2 regions of the Streptomyces sparsogenes subsp. cuspidosporus genome follow, and region 2 is predicted to be linked to the other one. Evidence: riboswitches for the same ligand, from Rfam matches in the RefSeq annotation. Region 2 holds a riboswitch; the other holds the start of a gene.
The links. Region 2 has a riboswitch for cyclic di-AMP ahead of ABFY07_RS34580 (C40 family peptidase). Riboswitches for the same ligand answer to the same signal wherever they lie in the genome.
Positions count from the first base shown of each region.

Region 1 (7,766 bases), on a different contig from region 2:
GGGCGGACGAGACGGCCAGGTAGGCGCCCTCGCCGGCGGAGATGAGGAAGACCCAGCCGCCGTCGAACTCCACCAGCGTCTGGCGCCAGGCCATCCGGGGGTCGCCGCAGAAGCTGGACATCGTGCGGCTCAGCGACTGGATGCCGCTCATCGCCGCGGCGATCGAGTCCGCCTCGTCCTTCTGGACCTTGCTGGAGCGGGCCATCAGCAGACCGTCGGCGGAGACCAGGAGTGCGTGACGGGCGCCCGGTACCTCCAGGGCGCTCTCAAGCATCCATGACAGATCGTTGTTCACGAAAGATCGTGCCCTTCCCTGCTCGGGTTTGCGGAGCGGCCTGACTGAGTGCCGCGCTGGAAGGCGCCCATGATCGAGGCGGTTTCCTCACTCGACCGGGCCGGGGCGGGCGTGAAGTCCGCGGTGGGCACGATGGAGATCGAGCCCTTGCGCCGGCGTTTGGGCAGTCCCCCGGGGGTGGAGGCATCGGTGGGAGCCTCCTCGCGGTGGGCCCGGGCGGCGGGCGAGGCGACCGCCGGCGGCTCCTCCGGCTCGGGCATGTTGGTCAGAAGGTCCTCGGGCAGAAGTACCACCGCGCGCACACCACCGTAGGGAGAGGCCGAATCCACGGAGACAGTGAAGCCATAGCGGGCGGCGAGCACACCGATGACCGCGAAACCGAACTGCGGGGGGTTTCCGAGGCCCGTGACGCCCGACGCGCGATTGGAAGACAGGAGCTGGTCGGCCCTGTTCTTCTCTTCCTCGTTCATACCGACACCGGCGTCATCGATGATGATGCAGACGCCCTTGGGCACGGTGCGGATGGTGATGTCGATCGGCGAATCCGGCGCCGAGTAGCTGGTGGCGTTGTCCAGCAGCTCGGCCAGCGCCAGCGCGACCGGCTCCACCGCGCGGCTGACCACCGCGAAGTTGGACTGGGAGCGGATCTCGACGCGGGTGTAGTGACGGATGCGCCCCTTGGCGCTGCGGACCACGTCGTACACCGAGGCGACGGAGCGCTGGCGGCCCAGCCAGCCGTCGCAGAGCACGGCGATGGACTGGGCACGCCGACCGAACTGCGAGTTCATGTGGTCGATCTCGAGGAGGTCTTGGAGCATGTGGTGCTCCCCGTACTTCTCCTGCGTCTTGGAGATCGCCAGCTGCTGCTCGTTGGCGAGACCCTGCAGCGTCCGCATGGCGGACTTCAGCGCGCTCTTGGTGGCCTCTTCCGCGCGGTCATGGGCTTCCTGTACCGCCGCCGAATAGCTGCTCTCGAGCTCGGAGTAGCGGTTCTGCAGCTCGGTCTTCTCGTTGAGGAGTTTTGTACGTGCCTTTCTCCCGCGAAATATGGCGGTTGCGGCGAGAGGCGTACCAACGATCAGAGCCCAGAGCGCTGGATCCTGTATGTAATGCGTCATGAGACTCTCTTTAAGCGACTAGACCGCCAGGGACTGAAAGGGTTTCGTACGGTGCGTTCCGGATTGTCATCGGGGCGGCGGCGAGTCAGCGCCCGGACGGCGCCCGCTCGGTCCGAGGGCATCGCACTCGTCTCCACGGCGCCAGCGCGGGGGCGTCGGTCTGCCGGATCGGCTCCAGATGCCCGACTGGCGGCATAATGCTCCTCAGAGTGATGACCCTTTTCGGCTTTTTGCCGGATCGCCGCGTGTCTACGCGCCCATGGCTCGCCTGGCAAGCGCGGTGATCGTATCACCAGGGTCAGGGGCCCCCGTGCATGTGCCTGTGTCCCATTCGGGGGCCTGACGCCGATTCAGCCACATGTTCTCTCCCGCCTGTTCGGCGGCACGGACGAGTGCGGCAGCGCATCGCGGGGGCGTGCGCGGCCGGGCCCCGTGCGCTCCCGCGGTGGCGGTCTGATATCGGTCAATTACTCGGTGCTGAGCACGCGTGACCCGGTATTCGCACACACATGTGAAATCGGCCCGGTTTTTATGCGCTTTTTTCCAGGGAATCCCGGAGGAATACGGGCGGACGGACTGTCCCGCTTCGGCCGGTATCGTCGGGGGGTGTCAGACCAGCCCCGCCCCGCCTGCTCGCCCACGCTTTTCAGCTGGGAGTTCGCCGCCGATCCGTATCCCGCGTACGCCTGGCTGCGGGAGCACGAACCCGTCCACCGCACGACGTTGCCCAGCGGTGTCGAGGCCTGGCTGGTGACCCGGTACGCGGATGCCCGGGCCGCGCTCGCCGACCCCCGGCTGTCGAAGAATCCGGCCCACCACAGCGAGGCCGCGCACGCCAAGGGCAAGGTGGGCATCCCGGGCGAGCACAGCGCGGACCTGGTGACGCATCTGCTGAACATCGACCCGCCCGACCACACCCGGCTGCGGCGGCTGGTGTCCAAGGCGTTCACCCCGCGCCGCGTGGCCGCGTTCGCGCCGCGCGTCCAGGAGTTGACCGACCGCCTCATCGACGGCTTCGGCTCCCGGGGGCAGGCCGACCTGATCCACGAGTTCGCCTTTCCGCTGCCCATCTACGCCATCTGCGACCTGCTCGGCGTACCGCGCGAGGACCAGGACGACTTCCGCGACTGGGCCGGGATGATGATCCGTCACGGCGGCGGTCCGCGCGGCGGGGTGGCCCGAGCGGTGAAGCGGATCCGCGCCTATCTCGCCGACCTCATCCACCGCAAGCGCGAGTCGCTGGGGCGGGGGGACGGCGAGCAGTCCGTCGATCTGATCTCCGGGCTGATCCGCGCCAGCGACCACGGCGAGCACCTCACCGAGAACGAGGCCGCCGCGATGGCCTTCATCCTCTTGTTCGCCGGCTTCGAGACCACCGTCAATCTGATCGGCAACGGCGTCTACGCGCTGCTGCGCGACCCGGTCCAGTGCGACCGGCTGCGGCGGGCCCTCAAAGAAGGGGACGAGGGGCTGCTGGCGACCGGCGTCGAGGAACTGCTCCGCTACGACGGTCCGGTGGAGATCGCCACCTGGCGGTTCGCCACCGAACCCGTGGTGATCGGCGGGCAGCGCGTCGCCGTGGGCGACCCGGTGCTGGTGGTGCTGGCCGCGGCCGACCGCGACCCCGAGCGCTTCGAGGCGCCCGATGTGCTCGACCTCTCCCGCGCCGACAACCAGCACCTCGGCTACGGCCACGGCATCCATTACTGTCTGGGCGCGCCGCTGGCCCGCCTCGAGGCCCGGACCGCCCTCGGCACCCTGCTGCGGCGCCTGCCGGATCTGCGGCTCGCGGTGGAGCCGCAGGAGGTGCGCCGGCGCGGCGGCCTGATCATGCGCGGGCTGCGTGAGCTGCCCGTGACCTGGGATCCGAGCACCGCGACGGGCGGCGGGACGGGGTCCTGACAACGCCCGGAAATCGGGACGGAAGTGACATGACCTCAGGCGTGTGACCGCCGCGTGACCTGGGATACATCTGCTTGTGATGATCGTGTGACGTCGCTATGTTCGACCGACGACTCAGTCGCCACACGAGAGGCAAACGCATGCGCTCCGGGAACGGTCGACACCGCCGCCCCCGTCAGGCTCCGGCAATCGTGGTCGCGGCGGGGGTGACCGGCGCCGGCATCGCCATGCCGCTCTTCGGCGCCGTCGGCGCCCAGGCCGCGGAGGTCCAGACGTGGGACCGCGTGGCCGAGTGCGAGAGCGGCGGGATGTGGAGCGCCAACGAAGGCAACGGCTTCTACGGCGGTCTGCAGATCACCTTGGACATGTGGAAGAAGTACGGCGGTCAGCGGTACGCCCCGCGCCCCGACCTCGCCAGCCGCTCCCAGCAGATAGCCGTCGCCCAGGCGATCCTGGCCGACCGCGGCCCCGACGCCTGGCCGAGCTGCGCGCTGAGCGCCGGGCTCGCCGACCTCGGCGACGCGCTCGAGGTGACCCCCGGCTCCACCGGGACGCCCGAGCCGAAGGAGTCGACGGGTACCGACGACCCCACTACGGGCGAATCGTCCGATAGTTCCGGCCGATCCGATAAGGCCGGTACGCCGGACACCTCGGGAGAATCCGATACGTCCGACAAAGCCGGAGCGTCGGATTCTGCCCCGTCCGACGACGAGTCCGACGACGAGTCCGGCGGCTCGTCGGCCGGCACCTCCGGCGGCTCCTCCGCCGGCACCTCCGGCGACTCCTCCGCCGGTTCGGGCGGCACGTCGCACCAGACGCCGCCCCCGGACCGCGACGCGCCGGGCGCGGACGAGGACTCCTCCTCCGCCCCCACCGGTCGCCACCGCGGCGCGCCCGACGCCCGGGAGGGGCAGTCCGGGGACGCGGCGGACCAGGCGCGGCCCTCCGGGCGCCATGCCTCACGCGACGACGCGGACCGCGCGAAGACCCCGCTGCAGCCCCTCGGCCGCGCGGACTACACGGTCCGGACCGGTGACAACCTGTCAGGCATCGCGGACGAACAGAAGGTGGACGGAGGGTGGCCCGAGCTGTATGAGGCCAACGACTCCGTCATCGGGGCCGACCCCGATCTCATTCACCCTGGTCAGCGCCTCGATCTCAGCGTCAGATAGCGGCAGTTCGGGGTGAATTGCCCGATCTGGCGGCGGTGAGACATACATCTCGTCACATCGCCCGGGGTGCGCCGCCTGTCCGATCTTTCCGCACCCGGCCTCACCTGCGTGGATGTGGGCCGACTGGGTGCGGAAGAGGCCGTCTTCGCTGGGATGTCGGGGTTTGAACCTCGCCGGAAGGTGTGTTTAACGTCTTTTCGCTCGCCACCGCGGGCACCGTCGATCGTCACGCCGAGTCCTGCCGGCGGTCGGGGGGAAACAGACGCGTTTGCGCCGAAGGCAGGAGCGGGGGACCCAAGGTAGGTGCCGCGGTGGCCCGGGGACGGGCCGGTGCGGCTAGGGGTGAAGCCGGGTGCGGGGAACCGCGCACGGCCGGGCAACTCACGCCCGAACCCGACAGCTCACCTCGTAGGCGTCGGTGAGGAACGAACATGCGTAACGACAAGGGTAAGCACCGCCGTCCCTCCAAGGTCACCCGCATCGCCGCGCTCGCCGGCGTCGCCGGTGCGGCCGTCGCCGCGCCGATCCTGGGTGCCACCTCCGCCTCCGCCGCGACCACCGCCCAGTGGGACGCGGTCGCGCAGTGCGAGTCCGGCGGCAATTGGTCGATCAACACCGGCAACGGCTTCTACGGCGGCCTCCAGTTCACCAACTCCACCTGGGCCGCCTACGGCGGCACGGCGTTCGCGCCCCGCGCCGACCTGGCCTCCAAGGCCCAGCAGATCCAGATAGCCGAGAAGGTCCTGGCCGGGCAGGGCAAGGGCGCCTGGCCGGTCTGCGGCAAGGGGCTGACCACCGGCGGCACCCCGGCCACCTCTACCACCACGCAGCCCGCGAAGCCGGCCCAGCCCGCCAAGCCGGCCCAGCCCGCCAAGCCCGCCGAGCAGGCCGCGCCGAAGGCGCAGCCCCGCGGCGAGGACGCCCACGCCGGGCGCGGGCAGGCCCGTCACGAGATCAAGAAGGGCGACGGCGAGTACAAGGTGGAGTCCGGCGACACCCTCTCCAAGATCGCCAAGGCGCACCACGTCAAGGGCGGCTGGAAGAAGCTCTTCGAGCTGAACAAGGACGTCGTCGAGGACGCCAACCTCATCTACCCGGGCCAGCGGCTGCACCTCGGCTGACCCTCCCCGCCGGGCATCCGTCGGCCCGGCACCCCCCGATACGGCCCCGGCCGGGCGCGCCGCCCCCCCCACCAGGCGCGCCCCGCCGGGGCTTCACACGTTCGGCCAGCGAGTTCCCTGAAAATACTCACATTCGCCCCGCTATCTGGCTTTTTATGCAATGTCCCGTCTCGGGGGACGGGCGAACGTCGGGCGGGGCCCCCGGGCCCGTTAGGCTCGTGCTGCAGAACCACAGACCCATACGAAGGAGATCCTCGTGCCGTCCATCGACGTCGTCGTAGCTCGCGAGATCCTCGACTCGCGAGGCAACCCCACGGTCGAGGTCGAGGTCGGCCTCGACGACGGCAGCACCGGCCGTGCCGCCGTGCCCTCCGGGGCCTCCACCGGCGCCTTCGAGGCCCTCGAGCTCCGCGACGGCGACAAGAACCGTTACGGGGGCAAGGGCGTCGAGAAGGCCGTCCTCGCCGTCATCGAGCAGATCGGCCCGGAGCTGGTCGGCTATGACGCCACCGAGCAGCGCCTGATCGACCAGGCGATGTTCGACCTGGACGCCACCCCGGACAAGTCCTCGCTCGGCGCCAACGCCATCCTCGGTGTCTCGCTCGCCGTGGCGCACGCCGCGTCCGAGGCCTCCGACCTGCCGCTCTTCCGGTACCTGGGCGGCCCCAACGCCCATCTGCTGCCGGTGCCGATGATGAACATCCTCAACGGCGGCTCGCACGCCGACTCCAACGTGGACATCCAGGAGTTCATGATCGCGCCGATCGGCGCCGAGTCCTTCTCGGAGGCGCTGCGCTGGGGCGCCGAGGTCTACCACACCCTGAAGTCCGTGCTGAAGGAGCGGGGCCTGTCCACCGGCCTCGGCGACGAGGGCGGCTTCGCCCCGAACCTGAACTCCAACCGCGACGCCCTGGACCTGATCGTCGAGGCGATCAAGAAGGCCGGCTACCAGCCGGGCCAGGACATCGCGCTGGCGCTCGACGTCGCCGCCTCCGAGTTCTACAAGGACGGCTCGTACACGTTCGAGGGCCAGACCCGCAGCGCCGCCGAGATGACCGCGTACTACGCCGAGCTGGTCGACGCGTACCCGCTGGTGTCCATCGAGGACCCGCTGAACGAGGAGGACTGGGACGGCTGGAAGACGATCACCGACCAGCTCGGTGACAAGGTCCAGCTGGTCGGCGACGACCTGTTCGTCACCAACCCGGAGCGGCTGGCCCGCGGCATCGAGAGCGGCACCGCCAACGCGCTGCTGGTCAAGGTCAACCAGATCGGCTCGCTGACCGAGACCCTGGACGCGGTCGAGCTCGCCCAGCGCAACGGCTTCAAGTGCATGATGTCGCACCGCTCCGGCGAGACCGAGGACGTCACCATCGCCGACCTGGCCGTCGCCACCAACTGCGGCCAGATCAAGACCGGCGCCCCGGCCCGCTCCGAGCGCGTGGCCAAGTACAACCAGCTGCTGCGCATCGAGGAGATCCTCGACGACGCGGCGGTGTACGCGGGCCGCTCCGCCTTCCCGCGCTTCAAGGGCGCGGTCGCCAAGGGCTGAACCGCCACCGAGCCTGACAGCCACGCCTGACGCACGTCCCCGGCCCCGGTCCCGTACCGTGGCCGGGGACGGCGTACGCAGCGAAGTCACGACCGGGGAGGCGACGTGCCGGCGGATCGGGATCGGTTCTCCACCGCGACCAGGCTCAGGGCGCTGGGCGAGCACGCCGCCGCCCGCGTCTACCGCGCCCGCGTGCGGCGCCGCCGCAACCGGCTCACCGGCCGGGCCGCGCTGCTCGCGCTGGTCGTCTGCTCGCTGGTGGTGGCCCTCGCCTACCCCATGCGGCAGTACATCTCGCAGCGCTCGGACATCTCCGACCAGCGGCGCCAGGCGCAGAAGGAGCGCGAGGACGTCAAGAAGCTGCGCGAGGAGAAGGCCCGGCTCCAGGACCCCGCCTACATCGAGCAGCAGGCCCGCGAGCGGCTGCACTTCACGCGGCCGGGGGAGACCGGCTACAGCGTGGTCGACGGCGGCGGCGAGGCCGAGCGCTCCTCCGACCAGGGCGCGGCCGGCCGTCCCTGGTACAGCAACCTGTGGGACAGCGTCGACGCCGCGGACGCCGCGGACGGCGGGGCCCGCGCGAAGCGCTGACCGAAGCAACCGGCC
Region 1 covers NZ_BAAASD010000046.1:11,195-18,960, forward strand. Annotated here, with positions in the region: gene ABFY07_RS35530 (roadblock/LC7 domain-containing protein) at 1-295, opposite strand, end outside; gene ABFY07_RS35535 (sensor histidine kinase) at 292-1,413, opposite strand; gene ABFY07_RS35540 (cytochrome P450 family protein) at 2,020-3,315, shown strand; gene ABFY07_RS35545 (transglycosylase family protein) at 3,507-4,487, shown strand; cyclic di-AMP (ydaO/yuaA leader) riboswitch at 4,749-4,917, shown strand; gene ABFY07_RS35550 (transglycosylase family protein) at 4,919-5,608, shown strand; gene eno (phosphopyruvate hydratase) at 5,865-7,160, shown strand; gene ABFY07_RS35560 (FtsB family cell division protein) at 7,266-7,751, shown strand.
Region 1: it holds a riboswitch for cyclic di-AMP, as region 2 does, so the genes downstream of both, ABFY07_RS35550 (transglycosylase family protein) here and ABFY07_RS34580 (C40 family peptidase) in region 2, are expected to answer to the same signal.

Region 2 (7,766 bases):
GGGTGTCCTTCACCATGGCGAGCGCCGCGCCGAGAGGGCTGGAGCGGCCGCCGCTGACCGTGATGTCGCCCGCATCCGGGCAGCCGTAGACCACGGCCTTCTCCGGCCCGGTGAGCGCGTGCAGCGGGTCGCCGGGCGCGGTGCGCTCCAGCCGGACCCGGACCAGCAGCGGCTCGTCGGCGGCCGCGCTCGCGACCGCCCGCAGACGGTGGCCCGAGGCGGCGGCCGCCCGTGCCTCCCGGGCCGTGTCCTCGTCCACCCCCTCGGTCTCGGTACGGACCGCCGAGGCGTCCCAGCCCCACAGCAGGGCCGCCAGCAGCCGCGCCTTCGTGGCGGCGTCGGCGCCGGACAGGTCGGCGCCGGGATCGGCCTCGGCTATGCCGCGCCGCCGCGCCTCGGCGACCGCGTCGGCCAGGGAGTCGCCGGCCGCGAGGCGGTCGAGCACGAAGGTGGCGGTGCCGTTGGGGCAGGCGCGGATCGTACGGCAGCCCAGGCCGCGCACCCCGGCCCTGGCCAGGTCGCCGGCGGGCAGGGCGGCGCCGGTGGCGCCCGAGATCCTGATCAGGCCGCCGCCCTCCGCGGCGGCCACGCCCAGCGCCCGCCAGTGGCTGAGCAGGTGGCTCTTGGTCGCGGTGACGACGTGCACGCCGCGGCGCAGCGCGAGCAGCGTCTCGGCGGCCGCCTGGTCACGCACCTCGGGGGAGGACGGCACGCACTGCACCAGCACCCCGGCCCCCGTCCGGTCCAGCGTCTCGGCCAGCGGCGGCAGCGGCCCCCACGCGGCCCGGGGCGGCGGGGGCGCCCAGGTGTCCGTACCGTCGCCCGGCGGCAGGTACTCGGCCGCGCTGGCCCGTACGGCCGCGAGGCGCAGCCGCACCCCGTGGTCCCGCGCCAGGGCCTCGCCGTGCGCGGCCAGGTGTCCGACGTAGGCCCGGCCGACCGGGCCGTAGCCCGACAGCACGACGGCGGCCGGGGCCGGAGCGGCGGCCCCGGCGGCGGGTTCGGGGGGTTCTTCCGGCACGGTGGGGTCTCCTTCGCGCGGCTCGACGCTGATCGCCGAGAACGCTACGCGGCCGCCGCGGGCGGGATCACGCGGGCGGGTTCACGCGGGCGGGTTCACGCGGGCCGGGTCGCGCCCGCGAAGGGCATCTGGTCGATGGGCGCCACGCGGACGGGCGCGCCGGGGCGCGGGGCGTGGATCATGCGGCCGTCGCCGATGTAGAGCCCGACATGGCTGACGCCGGAATAGAAGAAGACCAGGTCACCGGGGGCGAGTTCGGCGCGGGAGACCCGTCGGCCCGCGTTGATCTGGGTGTAGGTGGTGCGCGGCAGGGCCACGCCCGCGGCCCGCCAGGCGGCCTGGGTGAGCCCCGAGCAGTCGTATCCGTACGGGCCGGTCGCGCCCCAGACGTACGGCTTGCCGAGCGCCCCGTACGCGTACGAGACGGCGCGGGCCGCGCGGCCGGACATGCTGGGCGCCGCGGCGCCGGACGGGGTGTCCCGGCCCGCTTCCCCGGCCGCCTTCGCGGCCCGCTCCGCCTCGTAGCGGCGGCGCTGCTCGTCGGTCAGCCGGTCGAGGAGGGCCTCGGCGGCGGCGAGCTTCTCGCGGGAGTCGCGCTTGTGGCGGGCGAGCGCCCCCTGGCACGCGCGGAGCTGGTCGAGGGTGTGCCGCGCCTCCCCGCGCAGCCGGCGTAACTGCCGGGTCTGGCGGGCGATGCTCGCGACCGCGGCGGCCCGGCGGCTGCCCGCACGCTCGGCGAGCGAGGCCCGGCGCAGGTACTGCTCGGGGGAGGAGGAGAGCGCGAGCCGGAGGGTGGAGGAGACGGTGCCGGAGCGGTACTGGGCGGCGGCGAAGGCGCCCAGCGCGTTGCGCGCGGCGTTCAGCCGCGCCGTCCGGCGGGCCGCCTCGTCGCGCAGCTCGTCGAGCGACTGGCGGGCCTCGTCGGCCTTCTCCTTGGCGCCGTTGTACTTCTCGTTGGCCTCCTCGGCCTCCCGCTGGTAGCGGTCCACCTTCGCCTGCACCTGGGCCGGGGTGGGGCGGGTGTCGGCGTGGCCGGTGCCGCCCATGGCGGTGGCCGCGGCCCCGGCGAGCGCGACCGCGGCGGCTGTCCAGGCGGTGCCGCCGGTGAGCGAGCGCTGCTTGGGCTTCCTGTGCGACGCCACGGCGGCGGGTCACCTTCCTTCGTGTTCCTGTGCGTAACTGCTGGGCGGGTCCGGGCAGGTGGCAGCCTGCCCATGAGGCGGGGACCCTCGATTGACGGGAAGCGGGCTGCCACCTGGAGGAGGAAGCTAGGCGGGCGGGGGCGGGCGGGCGGTGCGATGAACGGGAGTGGACGGTTTCGGTGCGCGGCTGCCCGTAATCGACCGCCCGCCGCCCGGCCCGCCGATGCCTGGGTGGCGGCCGTGACCGAAGTGGCGATCGCGACCCACCCGGCTGTCGGGGGCTGCTATGGGCCGGGCTACGCTCGACAGCCATGGACGTCCTCATTCATGTTTTCGTCGGGCTGCACATCGTCGGCATCGCCGCGCTGCTCGGCGGCTTCCTCGCGCAGCTGAAGCCGATGCGCGCGGGCGAGGGCCGGATGACCCAGGGGATGCTGCACGGCGCCCTGACCATGCTGGTGACCGGTGCCGCGCTGGTGGGGTTCAACCAGGCCGACGACAACAGCGTGAACAACATCAAGATCGGCGTGAAGCTGGCGCTGCTGATCGTGGTCCTGGGGCTGGTCTATGTGAAGCGCGACGAGGAGAGGGTCGAGGCGGCGGCCCTCGGCGCGGTGGGACTGCTGACCACGGCCAACATCTTCATCGCCGTCCTGTGGACCTGACCGTTCTCTGACAGGTTCCGTGCAACCACCTGCCCCCGCTGTCGGTCTTATGGGACAAGGCAGCCGAAGGGAGCGGGCAATGGGGGTAGTTGCGGCATGGAGCCGCCGGGCGGGCCTGGCGTTGGGGGTGGCGGGGATGGTGGTGCCGCTGGCGGTCGCGCTCGGCACTCCGGCGCAGGCCGCCTCGTCGTGCACGACGAGCACGGGGCCGTACCAGAAGCAGGCGGAGAAGTTCCTGGGCCGTCCGGTCGACGGGCGGCAGTCGCGGGCGGACTGCCTGGCGATCCAGAAGTTCCAGGTCAACCACGGCATCAGCCCGACCATCGGGTACGCGGGGCCGGTCACCTGGGGCGTGATGGACCTGATCAACAAGCAGAAGGCGGCGGGGCACAACCCGAACAAGGCGAGGAAGTGCCCCACCAACAAGGGCCGCATCGCCTGCGTGGACCTCACCCGCCAGCTGAGCTGGATCCAGGACGGCTCGCGGCTGAAGTTCGGCCCGGTGCCGGTGCGCACCGGCCGTGACCGGTACGAGACCCGGGGCGGGCTGAAGAAGATCTACTGGCGGGACATCGACCACTGGTCGACGATCTACGACGTGGCGATGCCCTACAGCCAGTTCTTCGACGGCGGCCAGGCCTTCCACTCCATCGCGGGCAGCGTGTGGTCGCCGCCCGGCTCCCACGGCTGCGTCAACATGCGCAAGGCCGACGCCAAGAAGTACTGGAGCATGCTGCGGAACGGCGACGACGTCTTCGTCTACGGCCGCAAGCCCGGCACCTGAGCCGGCCCCCGGGCCCTGGGCGGCGGCGGTCGGCCGCCGTCCGGGGCCCGGGAGCGCGACCGGTTCGACCCGACCGGTTCGACCCGACCGGTTCGACCCGACCGGTTTGACGCGACGGGCTGACCTGCCCGTTGGCGTGACCGGCTACGCCGGGCGGACGCTTCCGTAGATCGGCATCTCGGTGATCGGCGCCTTCTTGACCACATCACCCGGCTTGGGGGCGTGGATCATCATTCCGTCGCCTATATAGAGACCGACATGGCTGATGTCGTCATAGAAGAAGACGAGATCGCCCGGCTGGAGGTCGGAGGTCGACACGCGGGTGCCGACCTTCACCTGGTCCCAGGTGGTGCGCGGCAGTGAGACCCCGGCGGTCTTCCATGCGGCCTGGGTGAGCCCCGAGCAGTCGTAGGAGTTGGGGCCGGTCGCGCCCCAGACGTACGGCTTGCCGAGCTGCGAGCGCGCGAAGGCGATGGCCTTGTCGGCCCTGGTGGAGTGCGAGCCGCCGGAGGTGTCGGAGGACCCCGACGGGGTGGTCGAGCCGGAGCCGCCGCCCTGGTCCTGCTGCTGCTCCCGCTGCCGCTCCGCCGCCTCCCGCTGCTTCCGCGCCAGCTCCGCGGCCTTGCGGCGGGCCTCCTCCGCCTTCTTCCGCTCGATCGCCGCCAGCCGCGCCTTCTCCTCGGCGGTCAGCTCGGACAGCAGCCGGCGGGCCTGGGTGAGCTTGTCCTGGACGGTCTTCTTCCTGGTCTTCAGCTGCTCCTGGGAGCGGGTCAGCGCGGCCAGGGACTCGGTGGCCTTCGCGCGCTCCTCGGCGGCCTTCGCCTGCTGCGACCTGAAGTCGGCGACGGCCTTCTTCTGCCTTTTGGTCAGCCGGTCCATCAGGTGGGACTGGTCGAAGATGCCCTGCGGGTCGGAGGCGAACAGCAGGGTCGCGGTGGAGGAGGCCATGCCGCCGCCGCGGTACTGCGCCGCCGCGTAGGTGCCCAGCGTCCGCTGTGCCTCGTTCAGCTTCTCGGCCCGGTCGGCGATGCCGTCGAGCAGCTTGTCCACCTTGGCGCGCTGCGCGCCCGTGCGCTCCTTGGCCGCGTTGTAGCCCTGGGTGGCGGACTCCGCCTGGTGGTAGAGCGTGTCGACCTTCTTCTTGACCTCTTCGATCGACGGCTTGGGCTTGCCGGGCTCGGCGCTCGCCGTCTGGCTCAGCAGGGTGACGGACGCGAGGGCCGCCATGGTGACGGAGACGGCGGTGCGGCGGCCGGTGGCCGAGTCCAGTGTCCGGGCCCGGGGCTTGCGGTGCGACGCCAAGGGAGGCGACTCCTTCCGTGGACCGCCTACCGGGTTAGCTGTCGGGTTCGGGCGTCGGAAGGCTGCCCTACGGGCCGTGCGGCGGCTGGGTCGCCGCACGGGCCGATTCACCCCGGTGATGCGCGTGGGTCCCCGGCTCCAGCCGCCTCGCGGCGGGGCCGGACTCGGCGGAGACAGCCCGTGCCGGCGCGGTCGCCGACGGGTTCCGGGCCGCCTGACGGTGGACGGTAGCGGGCTTGTGGGGCCCGTGTGAAGCCTGTGTTCGAATTGCCCCGAAACCGTTTCGTGACATCCGTACGTACGCTGTCAGTGCGGCGTCCTAGACTCGGTGAGCGATGAGCAGCCTCTTTGACGACAGCTTCCTGGCGGATCTCGGGCCCCCGGACGAGGAGCCCCCGCCGCCCGAGGACGACGGCCGGCCCGCCGGTGAGGACGTCCCGCACGACCTCTTCGCCGGGAGGTTCGACGCGCCCGCCCCCCGGGAGGCGTACTACCGCGACGGCGCCGCCCGGCCCGCCGTGGACCCGGCCGCGCTGCTCGAGGGGCTCAACGAGCAGCAGAGAGCCGCCGTGGTCCACACCGGCTCGCCGCTGCTGATCGTCGCGGGTGCCGGATCCGGCAAGACCCGGGTGCTCACCCACCGCATCGCGCATCTGCTCGGCGCGCGCGGGGTCCACCCCGGCCAGATCCTCGCCATCACCTTCACCAACAAGGCCGCGGGCGAGATGAAGGAGCGGGTCGAGGAGCTGGTCGGCCCGCGCGCCAAGGCCATGTGGGTATCGACCTTCCACAGCGCCTGTGTGCGCATCCTGCGCCGCGAGTCCAAGAAGCTCGGCTTCACGTCCTCCTTCTCGATCTACGACGCGGCCGACTCCAAGCGGCTGATGGCGCTGGTGTGCCGGGACCTGGACCTCGACCCCAAGCGGTATCCGCCCAAGTCCTTCAGCGCCAAGATCTCCAACCTGAAGAACGAGCTCATCGACGAGGAGACCTTCGCCGGACAGGCGTCGGACGGCTTCGAGAAGACCCTCGCCGAGGCGTACGCGATGTACCAGTCGCGGCTGCGCGAGGCCAATGCCCTCGACTTCGACGACATCATCATGACGACGGTCAATCTGCTCCAGGCGTTCCCGGACGTCGCCGAGCACTACCGCCGCCGCTTCCGGCACGTCCTGGTCGACGAGTACCAGGACACCAACCACGCGCAGTACACGCTGGTGCGCGAGCTGGTGGGCACCGGCCCGGTGGCCGCCGGCGGCGACGGCGGCGAGGGTGACGGCGGCGACGCGATCCCGCCCGCCGAGCTGTGCGTGGTGGGCGACGCCGACCAGTCGATCTACGCCTTCCGGGGCGCCACGATCCGTAACATCCTCCAGTTCGAGGAGGACTACCCGGACGCCACCACCATCCTGCTGGAGCAGAACTACCGCTCCACCCAGACGATCCTCAGCGCGGCCAACGCCGTCATCGAGCGCAACGAGAACCGCCGCCCGAAGAACCTGTGGACCGAGGCCGGCGCCGGCGCCACCATCACCGGCTATGTCGCCGACACCGAGCACGACGAGGCGCAGTTCGTCGCCGACGAGATCGACCGGCTGACGGACGCCGGCGAGGCCCGGGCCGGGGACGTGGCCGTCTTCTACCGGACCAACGCCCAGTCCCGTGTCTTCGAAGAGGTCTTCATCCGGGTCGGGCTGCCGTACAAGGTCGTCGGCGGCGTGCGCTTCTACGAGCGCAAGGAGGTTCGCGACGTCCTCGCGTATCTGCGGGTGCTGGCCAACCCGGAGGACGCCGTCCCGCTGCGCCGGATTCTGAACGTGCCGAAGCGCGGCATCGGCGAGCGCGCCGAGGCGATGATCGACGCGCTGGCGCTGCGCGAGAAGATCACCTTCCCGCAGGCGCTGCGCCGGGTCGACGAGGCGTACGGCATGGCGGCCCGCTCGGCAAACGCGGTGAAGCGGTTCAACGTGCTGATGGAGGAGCTGCGGACGATCGCCGAGTCGGGCGCGGGGCCGGCCACCGTGCTGGAGGCGGTGCTCGAGCGCACGGGCTATCTGGCCGAGTTGCAGGCGTCCACGGACCCGCAGGACGAGACCCGTATCGAGAACCTCCAGGAGCTCGCGGCCGTCGCCCTGGAGTACGAGCAGGAGCGCGGCGAGGAGAACCCGGGCACGCTCGCGGAGTTCCTGGAGCAGGTCGCGCTCGTCGCCGACTCCGACCAGATCCCCGACGACGACACCGAGGGCTCCGGGGTCATCACCCTGATGACGCTGCACACCGCCAAGGGCCTGGAGTTCCCGGTGGTCTTCCTCAGCGGCATGGAGGACGGGGTCTTCCCCCACATGCGCGCGCTCGGCCAGACCAAGGAGCTGGAGGAGGAGCGGCGGCTGGCGTACGTCGGCATCACGCGCGCCCGCGAGCGGCTGTATCTGACGCGGTCGACGATGCGCAGCGCCTGGGGCCAGCCCGCGTACAACCCGCCGTCCCGCTTCCTGGAGGAGATCCCCGACCAGTACGTGCGCTGGCAGCGGACCGGGCCCGCCACCCCGTCGGCGTCGATGGGGGCCGTCGGGGCCGTCGCGGGGGTCGCGTCCTCGCTGTCCTCGTCGCTGTCCTCCTCGCGTGCGCGGGCGGGGGCCGGGGCCGCCGGTTTCGCCACGCGGCGGGCCAAGGAGCGGCCGGTGGTCTCGCTGGCCATCGGGGACCGGGTCACCCATGACGCGTTCGGGCTCGGCACCGTGGTCGCGGTGAAGGGGAGCGGGGACAACGCGGAGGCGACGATCGACTTCGGCGACGAGAAGCCGAAGCGGCTGCTGCTGCGGTACGCCCCGGTGGAGAAGCTGTAGCCGGCT
Region 2 covers NZ_BAAASD010000043.1:34,538-42,303, forward strand. Annotated here, with positions in the region: gene ABFY07_RS34560 (homoserine dehydrogenase) at 1-1,021, opposite strand, end outside; gene ABFY07_RS34565 (C40 family peptidase) at 1,117-2,163, opposite strand; gene ABFY07_RS34570 (hypothetical protein) at 2,475-2,828, shown strand; gene ABFY07_RS34575 (L,D-transpeptidase) at 2,908-3,612, shown strand; gene ABFY07_RS34580 (C40 family peptidase) at 3,757-4,914, opposite strand; cyclic di-AMP (ydaO/yuaA leader) riboswitch at 4,923-5,094, opposite strand; gene pcrA (DNA helicase PcrA) at 5,250-7,760, shown strand.